2 regions of the Micromonospora sp. M61 genome follow, and region 1 is predicted to be linked to the other one. Evidence: riboswitches for the same ligand, from Rfam matches in the RefSeq annotation. Region 1 holds a riboswitch; the other holds the start of a gene.
What was found. Region 1 has a riboswitch for cobalamin ahead of KBX34_RS25205 (ribonucleoside-diphosphate reductase subunit alpha). Riboswitches for the same ligand answer to the same signal wherever they lie in the genome.
Positions count from the first base shown of each region.

Region 1 (5,434 bases):
GCCCGCTTGATCGCCGACCGGATCCGCTCGGTCCACAGACCGCGGGCCTTCAGCTCGCGTACCAGAGCGGTGTTGACCTGCAGGAACTCCCCCGACAGGGTCTCGCGCTTGAACAGGTTCGACACCTGCGGCTCGATGCACTCGTAGCACCCGGCGATCGAGGCGATGGTCGCGGTCGGGGCGACCGCCACCAACAGTGAGTTGCGCAGCCCGTACGCCTCGACCCGCTCGCGCAGCGCGTCCCAGCGCGCGGTCTGGGTGCCCTCGACGCCCCACAGGTCGGGCTGCAACTGACCCCGCGCGGCCCGGGTCTGCGCGAAGGTCGGATGCGCGCCGAAGCGACGCGCCAGGTCGGCCGAGGTCTCCAGCGCGGTCAGGTACAGCTCCTCGCTGATCCGGGTGGACAGCTCCCGCGCGGCCGGCGAGTCGAACGGCAGCCGCAGCGCGAAGAACACGTCCTGAAGGCCCATCAGCCCGAGCCCGACCGGCCGCCAGCGGGGGTTGCTCGCCGCCGCCTGCGAGGTCGGGTAGTAGTTGATGTCGATGACCCGGTCCAGGAACGTCACAGCGGTACGGACCGTGGCGCGCAGCCGCTCCCAGTCGATGCCACCGTCGGTGAGGTGGGCGGCGAGGTTCACCGAACCGAGGTTGCACACGGCGGTCTCGGCGTCGCTGGACACCTCGACGATCTCGGTGCAGAGGTTGGACAGGTGCACCACGTTGCCCGGCTCGGCGGTCTGGTTGCACAAGCGGTTGGCGGCGTCCTTGAAGGTCATCCACCCGTTGCCGGTCTGGGCCAGGGTCCGCATCATCTTCCCGTACAGCTCCCTGGCCGGGACCTGCCGCACGTAGCGGCCCTGCGCCTCGGCCTCGCGGTATGCGGCGTCGAACCGCTCACCCCACAGGTCGGGCAGCTCGGGCACCTCGTGCGGGTCGAACAGCGACCACATCTCGTCGGCCTCGACCCGGCGCATGAACTCGTCGGGGACCCAGTTGGCGAGGTTCAGGTTGTGGGTGCGTCGGGCGTCCTCGCCGGTGTTGTCGCGCAGTTGCAGGAACTCCTCGATGTCCGGGTGCCACGGCTCCAGGTAGACGCAGGCCGCGCCCTTGCGCCGGCCACCCTGGTTGACCGCGGCGACGCTCGCGTCCAGCGTGCGCAGCCACGGCACGATCCCGTTGGACTGCCCGTTGGTGCCGCGGATCAGCGCGCCCCGGGACCGGACCCGGGAGTACGCGATGCCGATGCCGCCGGCGAACTTGGACAGGTTGGCGACCTGGGCGTACCGCTGGTAGATCGAGTCCAATTCGTCGAGCGGGGAGTCGACCAGATAGCAGGAGGACATCTGGGTGTGCCGGGTGCCGGAGTTGAACAGGGTCGGCGAGCTGGGCAGGTAGGCCAGGCTGGACATCAGCCGGTAGAAGCCGGTCGCCTCGTCGGGCGTGGTGGACAGACCACAGGCCACCCGCAGCAGCCAGTACTGCGGGGTCTCCAGCACCAGCCTGCTGGTGGGGTGGCGCAGCAGGTACCGGTCGGCCACCGTACGCAGGCCGAAGTACTCGAATCGCCGGTCGCCGTCCGGATCGACGGCGGCGTCGAGCATCGTGGCGTGTGCGGCGACGAACGCGGCGGTGTCGTCTCCGATCAGGCCCTCGGCGTGGCCGACCCGGATCGCCGCGCTGAACGAGGTGATGCCCTGCCGACGCACCTCCTTGTCGACGTAACCGGCCAGCAGCCGGGCGGCGAGGCGCGAGTATTGCGGCTCCTCGCCGATCATCTCGGCCGCGGTCTGGATGGACAGCCGGTCCAGCTCTGCCGTCGTCGCGCCGTCGTACAGGCCGCTGATGGTGCGGGTGGCGACGCGCATCGGATCGACATCGGTCAGGTCGTCGGCCCACCGCTCGACCGCCCGGACGATCTTGTTCACGTCCACGGGTTCGGTGGCGCCGTTGCGCTTGCGGACCTGCATCGGCGTCCGCCGCACTGTCGCGTCGCCGCTGACGGGGACTACCTCGGTGACTGTCACCACTCGCTCCTCGGAGTTCGAGACCTGGTGGTCCGGACGCGAGGAGACAGACACCGACGGACGCCACGCCGGCACGGCGTGGGTCAGGTGGCGTCAGCCGTCCCACGCGGCCTCGGACCGCCGCCCACCCGGGTGCGGGTACGCGGCGCGCTGGCAGGTCTTCGGACTCGTGGGCACAACCGGGCTGGCCGGTCTCCTACTGGCCGTCGCTTCCCAGGCCGCTTGGTGGCCCAGTGCTGATGACGGCGGTCGTTCCCACTCACCGCTGCGGGACAGTCCCGGATTTCCACCGGGTTCCCTCTTGCCTCGACCGCACCGGATGAGCGGTCGAACCAGCTGCGCTCGACACCATATATAGGGATGCAGGCGTTGTCACACCCCACATGTCGGTCCCGGCGTGTCGCGGCCGGGCCGGTGACGGTGATCACCAGCCACACCGGGGCGGGTTCGTCCCGGCCGGCGAGGCGCGTCGATGGCAGCAGCAGCCGCAGGCGGTGCGACTGACGGCACGACGCGACCCACGGGCCGCCGACACCGGCAAAGATTTGATGTATCGCGCCAATGGGCACAGTGGATCAGGTTCGGACATTGACCAGGCTCGACGGCCCCGAGACGATGGATGTCCGTCCTTCAGGGTGGATCAAGGTCGTTGACGCGTCAGAACCGCCCTCCGTATACTCCGGGTGATCATCCGATCTTTTGCCTAGCCGGGCGAGGAGCGCATGCCGCAGATCACCGCCGTCACCGTCGAGGACGTCCGTTTTCCCACCTCACTGACCGCCGACGGGTCCGACGCCATGAACAAGGACGGCGACTACTCGGCGGCGTACGTCATCCTGCACACCGACGGTGTCGACAGCGTGGGCGTGCCGCTCGCGGGTCACGGGCTGACTTTCACCATCGGTCGAGGCAACGACATCGTCGCCGCCGCCGCGGTGCACCAGGCGCAGCTTCTGGTCGGCCTGGACGTGGCGACGATGGCCACGGACATGGGCGCGGTCTACCGACTCCTCACCTCCGACAGCCAACTGCGGTGGCTCGGGCCGGAGAAGGGCGTCGTCCACCTCTCCCTCGCCGCCGTGTTGAACGCCTCATGGGACCTGGTCGCCCGGCTCGCCGGGAAGCCGCTGTGGCGACTGCTCGTCGACATGTCCCCCGAGCAACTCGTCGACATCGCGGACCTGCGCTACCTGTCCGACGCGCTGACCCGGGACGAGGCACTGGCCATCCTGCGGGCCAAGGAGAGCACCAGGGCCGACCGCCTCGCCGAGCTCGACCGCACCGGCTACCCCGCCTACACCACCTCGGCCGGCTGGCTCGGCTACGGCGACGACAAGCTGCGCCGGCTCTGCCAGGAGGCGGTGGACGCCGGCTACGGGTACGTCAAGCTCAAGGTGGGCGCCAACCTCGACGACGACATCCGCCGCTGCGGCATCGCCCGGGAGATCCTCGGCCCGCACCGCAACCTGATGATCGACGCCAACCAGGTCTGGGACGTCGGTCAGGCCATCGAGTGGGTCAACGCCCTCGCCCAGTTCACACCCCTGTGGATCGAGGAGCCGACCAGTCCCGACGACATCCTGGGCCACGCGGCCATCCGCCGCGCTGTCGCTCCCATCGGCGTGGCCACCGGCGAGCACTGTCACAACCGGGTGATGTTCAAGCAGCTGTTCCAGGCCGGGGCCATCGACTTCTGCCAGCTGGACACCGGTCGGCTGGCCAGCATCAACGAGATCGTCGCCGTGCTGCTCCTCGCCGCGAAGTTCGACGTGCCGGTGTGCCCCCACGCCGGCGGAGTCGGGCTCTGCGAGATGGTCCAACACGTGTCGGTGCTCGACTACGTCGCGATCTCCGGGGATCTCACCGACCGGGTCACCGAGTTCGTCGACCACCTGCACGAGCACTTCACCGACCCGTGCGTCGTCCGGGACACCGGCTCGGGCAGCGGCTACGTCCTGCCCAGCCAGCCCGGCTACTCCACCCGGATGCGTCAGGAGTCGGTCGCGCTCTACCGGTTTCCCGACGGCCACTACTGGGCGGCGTCGGACCCGACTACCGTGTCATCCTCGGAGCCGTACGTGATCGCGGGTGGGACGGCCACCCCCGCCGGCCGCTAGGGGGTGTCATGTCGCGCACCGACGAAGTGGTGAACGGCATCAAGCGGATGATCCTCGAAGGGCAGTTCAAGCCCGGGGACCGACTGCCCATCGAGAAGGACCTCGCCGAGTCGCTCGGCGTTTCGCGCGGCTCGCTGCGCGAGGGCATGTCGGCTCTGTCGATCCTCGGCATCGTCAACATCCGTCAGGGTGACGGCACCTACGTCACCAACCTCGACGCGCCGCAACTGCTGGCCCCGATGGGTTTCGTGGTGGACTTCCAGGGCCAGGGCGACCCCCGGCACATCCACACCGTCCGGCGACTGCTGGAGTGCGAGGCCGCCCAACTGGCGGCGACCAGGATGACCGACGAGGCCCTCGCCCAGGCCGGTGACCTGCTCGCCGAGGCGGCCCGGATGGTCGGCCAGTCACCGCAGGACCACGAGCGCATCCTCGAGATCGACATCGCCTTCCACCGGATCATCGCGGTGCACGCCGAGAATCCGGTGCTCATCGGGTTGATCGAGGCGTTCGCCGGGCGCACCGTGCGGGGCCGGCTGTGGCGGAGCCTGCACGAGGAAGGCGCGGACCGGCGCACCCACGACGAACACGTGGCGATCCTCAAGGCCCTTGCGGCACGTGACCCGGAGCGGGCCCGTATCCGGATGGCCAACCACCTGATCGGGGTGGAGGAGTCGTTGTACGGGTTGCCCGACGACGCCGAGGCCGGCTCCGACACCGCGCGGTCGTGACCGCCCACGCGGTCGACGGCCACGGTCACCGCTCGTCGCGTTCCACACTGGTGCTCCCGGTCATGGCCGCCACCAGGTCGTCGGTGGTGACCTCGTCGGCGCGCAGTCGGGCCGCCCGCCGACCGAGGCGCAGCACCTCGACCCGGTCGGCGATCTCGAGCACCTGCGGCATGTTGTGGCTCACCAGCACCACCGACATGCCGGCGTCGCGGGCGCGCCGGACCACGTCGAGCACCCGCCCGGTCTGGACGACACCGAGTGCGGCGGTGGGCTCGTCGAGGATGACCACGTTGGTCGCCCAGATGATGGCGCGGGCCACCGCGACGCACTGCCGTTGCCCACCGGACAACATCGCGATCGGGGTGGTGACCCGCGGGATCCGTACGCCCAGTTCGTCAAGGGCGGCGGCGGCGCCCAGCCGCATCGCGCGCTTGTCGAGCAGCCCGAGCCGACCCAGCGGCCCGGAGCGCAGGATCTCCCGCCCGAGGTACAGGTTGGCGGCCACGCTGAGGTCGTCGGCGACGGCGAGGTCCTGGTAGACGGTCTCCACCCCGGCGCGCCG
Region 1 covers NZ_JAGPYA010000052.1:11,633-17,066, reverse strand. The annotation lists gene KBX34_RS25205 (ribonucleoside-diphosphate reductase subunit alpha) at 1-1,967, opposite strand, end outside; cobalamin riboswitch at 2,159-2,376, opposite strand; gene KBX34_RS25200 (enolase C-terminal domain-like protein) at 2,747-4,141, shown strand; gene KBX34_RS25195 (FadR/GntR family transcriptional regulator) at 4,150-4,872, shown strand; gene KBX34_RS25190 (ATP-binding cassette domain-containing protein) at 4,898-5,434, opposite strand, start outside.

Region 2 (5,434 bases), on a different contig from region 1:
GAGGTCGGCGAAGCTGTCCTTCACCGACGCGCCGGGCCCCGCGTCGATGCGCGCCAGCAGGGCCTCGGCGTCGACCCCCGGCCGCAGGGTGACCGCGTCCGGATACCACGGGGGTGAGCGGCGCGGGACCGACCAGGCCTCGTCGTCGGTACGCCCGGCCAGCCCGTGGCTGCCGCAGACGATGTCGCACCATTCGGCGTTGTTGCGGGCCGCCGCCGCCCTCGCGTCCTTCAGCACGCCCCGCAGCCTAGGCGGCGCCAGGGCACGACGTCATGGTGCGTAGACCAGGTCCATCGTGTCGGTGTGCCCGGACCAGCGTAGGTCGAGGCGCCAGCAACCGGGCTGGGGCATGTCGATGATCGACGGGCCCGGTCCGCCGGCGACCTTCCGGGTGACCCGGGTGTCGGTGCCGTCGAGCGTCGCGGTGATCACCAGGGTCGCCGGTGCGCTCGGGTCGGGCGAGGTCGTGGCGGCCCGGGCCACCCACAGGATCTTGTTGTTCGACCCGTCCTTGCGGTGCTGGCGCAGCGGATGGGCGAACAGCACCGCCACGATGTCACCCTTCGCGCCGAACACGTGCGGGACCCGGGCGTCCCCGCTGAACCCGGCGTCCGCCCAGTCCGGCAGCGACCCGGTCTCGACCCGCGCCGCGCAGCCGGTCGCGGCGCTCGCCGTGGCGGCCGTGGCGCTCGCCGTGGCGGCCGTGGCGCTCGCCGTGCTGGCGGCAGAGCTCGTCGGCGCGGCTGCCCCGCCACTGGTCGTGGTCGTGCACCCCGCCAGCAGGACCACCGATGATGCCAGCACCCATCTGCCCCAGGAAACCATCTCGCCCCTTCCGGTACGCGTCGACGACTCGTCGCACCGTCATGACACCGGCCGCGCCCGCCAGGTTCCCTGGAAACACCTAGCGCAGCGAGCGGGCGATCTCGATCGCCTCCGCCTTGCCGACGGCACCCTCCAGCCGGTAGCTCACGTCGCCCTCCTGCCAGATCAGGGTCGAGGCGGCCAGTCGGGCGGTCTCCTGGCGGACCTCACCCGCGCGGTCCACGTACGACAGCACGTGTGGCCCGTCCACCCAGATCGCGAAGTCGCCGTTGACCTGAACCCAGTCCGCTCCCGGCGGGGTGACCTCCTTGTGGAAGGCCAGATTGAGACGACCGTCGAACGCGTCGACGCGCAGCGCGCCCCGGTCGTAGAGCAACGTCGCCACCCGACAGGTGCCCGTGGCGTCGGGGTCGGCGACCAGCACCCGCTCGGGTGGGCCCAGCTTCGCTGGTTGACGGATCGGGAACCGCACCGCCCGTTGGGCCTCGTCCAGGGTGATGGACCGCTGGCCGGGCAACGGCGACGGCGTGCCGCCGGGCAGCGTGCGGGCGGGCGTGGTGGCGATGCTGACACCGGCGAAGCGCAGCAGCCCCGTGACAGCGTCGGCGACGGCGGCGCGGGTCGGGGGCACCACCGCCACGACCACGGCGACGAGCGCCGCCGCGGCAAGCGGACGCCACCGGCGCGCCGGCCTGTCGAGGCGTACGCGGACGCGAGCGGTCACGTCCGGCGCGTCGGGTGTCTCCAGCCAGGCGGAGAGGTCGCGCAGCTCCCGTTCGAGGTCACCCATGCCGGACCTCCTCACGGTCGAGCAGGCCGCGAAGCTTCGCCAGCGCCCGGGAAGTGCGCGACTTCACAGTGCCCCGGGGCCAGCCCAGTGCCGCCACCGTCTCCTCCTCGCTGAGGTCGAGGAAGAACCGGCAGACGATCACCTCGCGGTCGCGTACCGGTAGTTGACGCAGGGCCTGCACCAGTGAGGCGCGGCGCTCCCCGGCGAGGACGGCGTCGACCGCCCCGTCCTCGGCGATCTCGGCCGTCGGATCCGCCGCCGCGGCCCGCAGGACGAGCCCGTCCCGCCGGCCGCGGGACCGGTGCAGGTTGCGGGTCTCGTTGGCGACGATCGCGAGTAGCCACGACCGGAAGGACGACTCGCCCCGGTAACGGGACAGCTTGCGGTACGCCTTCACGAACGCCTCCTGGATGACGTCCTCGGAGTCCGATCCCGCGCCGAGCAGCACCGCCGTCCGGTGTGCGGACGCGGTGTGCCGGGCGACCAGGAGGTCGTACGCCTCCAGGTCACCGGCCCGAGCGCGGGTGACGAGAGCGTCGTCGTCCAGGGGGAGGCCTCCGTTCGGATCACACTCATGACACCGCGTACGCCCCGGTGGTTCCACCCGTCTCTTTCGACGCGGGCCAGCTGTCTCCCATCCGGCGTGCAGCGTATTGCCAGGATTCGGTGCTGCACTGGAGGGGCGTCGAGGAGAGGAGCTGGTCATGAGCTGGTTCAACCGCCGGTCGCGGGGTGCCGAGGCGACCCCGACGAAGCTGGACCGGGAGGCGACCCGCGAGGATCTCGCGGCGCTGGAGGAGTTCGTCGCCAGCCGGCGGGGGGTGGAGTTCTACCTGGAGCCGGAGACCACCGCGACGGACACCACAGTGGTGGCGATCGCCCACGACGGCGAGTGGATCCGTCGTCGTACCGGCACGCCGCGGGCGGCGGGGTCCATCGCCCGCAAGCACGCGGTGCCGCTGTACGAGGCGGCGCGCACCGGCTACCCGGAACGGATGCGCACCTGGAGCCGGGCCCACCCGGAACGGCACGCCCGCTGAGGCTCGTCTGTTCAGGCGGCCTCGACGGCTGAGCGGGCCTGCTCAAGCGTCATCGACTCGGCGTCGATCATCACACTGCCGCGCTCGTCGGCCACGACGGCGACGCCGGCCTGGACCGCCTCCGGGTCCGGATCGCCTGGGCAGAACCAGACACGGCCGGCGAGGTGGTGGAATCGCATGGCGACGATGGTGATCGACTCCCGGGATTGATCGCGGACGCTGCTCCGGTGGTCGCCGATCCTAGGTGAGGGTGCCGCATGCCACCGCACCCTCGGACGATCGGCGCAGGCCAGGGTAGGTGCTACCTCCCTTTGCTCTGCTTACCTATCTGCACCAGACACGGAGCGTCACTGGTGCACATAGGTAAGCAGAGCAAAGGGCGTCGCGCATTGACCCGGGGCATTACGGCGTGCGGATTCGAGGTCGCACCAATCGGTGGAAACCGATGATTGGCACCCGCTTGACAGCGCCGGGGTCGGCGTTGACCGGCGGCGCGGCGGTGTGGCAGCATTCGCGGCCTGACGGCAGTGAAGGAAGTCGGTGCGATTCCGACGCGGTCCCGCCACTGTCACCGGGGAGCGATCCCCCCTCGTGAGTCACGGCCGTGTGTCTGCGGTTGGAAGGCCGGGGGAGAGCGTCGATCCGGAAGCCAGGATACTTCGGCCGTCGGGACGTACCCCAGGGCGTGGACACCCGAGGAGGACCCGATGGCGCACGGCGTCTCATTCATCGACGATCATCGTCATGACCCGCATCGCGGACGCCACACCGCACCCACGACCGGCCGGACCAGCATGCTCCGGGCCGGCCTCGTCGGCGTGCTCCAGGTCGCCCGCGTCGACCACCGGGCCCGCTGAGCTGAGCGCCCGGCGCTGACCGGCCCCGACGTCCGCGTCGGCGAGCCGGCCGCGCCGTCGTGCCGGCTGACGCCGCACCCACCCGCTTCGTCCAGGTCGCCTCCGTGGCGGCCAGGGCGTCACTCTCCGGAGCCTGCCGTGCGCATCCTGCTGCTCTCCACCGCCGACACCGATCTGCTGGCCGCCCGCGCCAGCGGCGCCGACTACCTGCTGGCCAACCCCGCCCGGGTCGCCGCCGACGAGGTGCCCGCCCTGCTCAACGGGGTCGACCTCGTCGTCGTACGCCTGCTCGGCGGCCGACAGGCCTGGCCGGACGGCCTCGCCGCGGTGCTCGCCACCGGCGTGCCGACGGTCGTGCTGGGCGGCGAGACGCTGCCCGACGCGGAGCTGATGGCCATCTCCACAGTGCCGTCCGGGGTCGTCACCCAGGCGCTGGCCTACCTGGTGGAGGGCGGCCCGGACAACCTCGCGCAGTTGGCCCGGTTCCTCTCCGACACGGTGCTGCTCACCGGCGAGGGGTTCGCCCCGCCCGCACCGACCCCGGCGTACGGCGTGCACGGCGAACACCCCGCCGACCCGGACCGGCCCACAGTGGGGATCGTCTTCTACCGGGCGCACGCGCTCGCCGGCAACACCGGTTTCGTCGACGTGCTCGCGGACGCGGTCCACAAAGCCGGCGGCAACCCGCTGCCGATCTTCTGCGGCTCGCTGCGGGGCCTGACCACGGGCGCGGGCCCGCTCGGGCTCTTCGCCCGCTGCGACGCGCTGCTGGTCACCGTGCTCGCGGCCGGCGGCGCGGTCGCCGCGGACGCGTCCGGGGGCGGCGACGAGGACGCCTGGGACGTGGGCGCCCTGGCCGCCCTGGACGTGCCGATCATCCAGGCGCTCTGCCTGACCAGCACCCGTGAGCAGTGGGCCGGCAGCGACGCCGGACTGTCCCCGTTGGACGCGGCGATGCAGGTGGCCATCCCCGAGTTCGACGGCCGGATCGTCAGCGTGCCGTTCTCGTTCAAGCGGATCGACGCCGACGGGCTCTCGGTCTATGCCGCCGACGCCGAGCGGGCCGCCCGGGTCGCCGGGATCGCCGTGCGCCACGCCCGGATACGGTACGTGCCCAACGCCGACAAGCGGGTCGCCGTCGTCCTCAGCTCGTACCCGACCAAGCACTCCCGGGTCGGCAACGCCGTCGGGCTGGACACCCCGGTCTCGGCGGTCCGCCTGTTCGCCGCACTAGCCGAGGCGGGTTACGACCTGGGTGACGCTCCACCGCCCGAGGACGGCGACGCGCTGATCCACGCGCTGATCGCCGCCGGCGGTCACGACGTGGAATGGCTCACCCCGGAGCAGTTGGCCGCCGCCGAGGCCCGGATACCGGGGCCGACGTACCGGCGCTGGTTCGACCAGGTCCCGACCGAGCTGCGCGAACGGATGCGGGAACACTGGGGTGAGCCGCCCGGCCAGCTCTACACCGAGAGCGGCGACATCGTGCTCGCCGGGCTGCGCTTCGGCAACGTGGTGCTGCTCATCCAGCCGCCCCGCGGCTTCGGGGAGAACCCGATCGCCATCTACCACGACCCGGACCTGCCGCCGAGTCACCACTATCTGGCCGCGTACCGCTGGCTGGCGGCCCCGGTCGCCGACGGCGGCTTCGGCGCGGACGCCGTGGTGCACCTGGGCAAACACGGCACCCTCGAATGGCTGCCCGGCAAGGGCCTCGGACTGGCCGCCGACTGCGCGCCCGACGCGGTCCTCGCCGACCTGCCGCTGGTCTACCCGTTCATCGTCAACGACCCCGGCGAGGGCACCCAGGCCAAGCGCCGGGCGCACGCCGTGGTGATCGACCACCTGGTGCCGCCAATGGCCCGCGCCGAGACCTACGGCGACCTGGCCAAACTGGAACAACTGCTCGACGAGTACGCCAC
Region 2 covers NZ_JAGPYA010000011.1:108,622-114,055, reverse strand. The annotation lists gene KBX34_RS08990 (hypothetical protein) at 1-237, opposite strand, end outside; gene KBX34_RS08985 (hypothetical protein) at 271-804, opposite strand; gene KBX34_RS08980 (hypothetical protein) at 905-1,615, opposite strand; gene KBX34_RS08975 (RNA polymerase sigma factor) at 1,608-2,219, opposite strand; gene KBX34_RS08970 (hypothetical protein) at 2,320-2,655, shown strand; gene KBX34_RS08965 (hypothetical protein) at 2,667-2,834, opposite strand; cobalamin riboswitch at 3,186-3,315, shown strand; gene KBX34_RS08960 (hypothetical protein) at 3,378-3,590, opposite strand; gene cobN (cobaltochelatase subunit CobN) at 3,651-5,434, shown strand, end outside.
Region 2: linked by a shared signal. The riboswitch ahead of cobN (cobaltochelatase subunit CobN) and the one ahead of KBX34_RS25205 (ribonucleoside-diphosphate reductase subunit alpha) in region 1 are both predicted to bind cobalamin.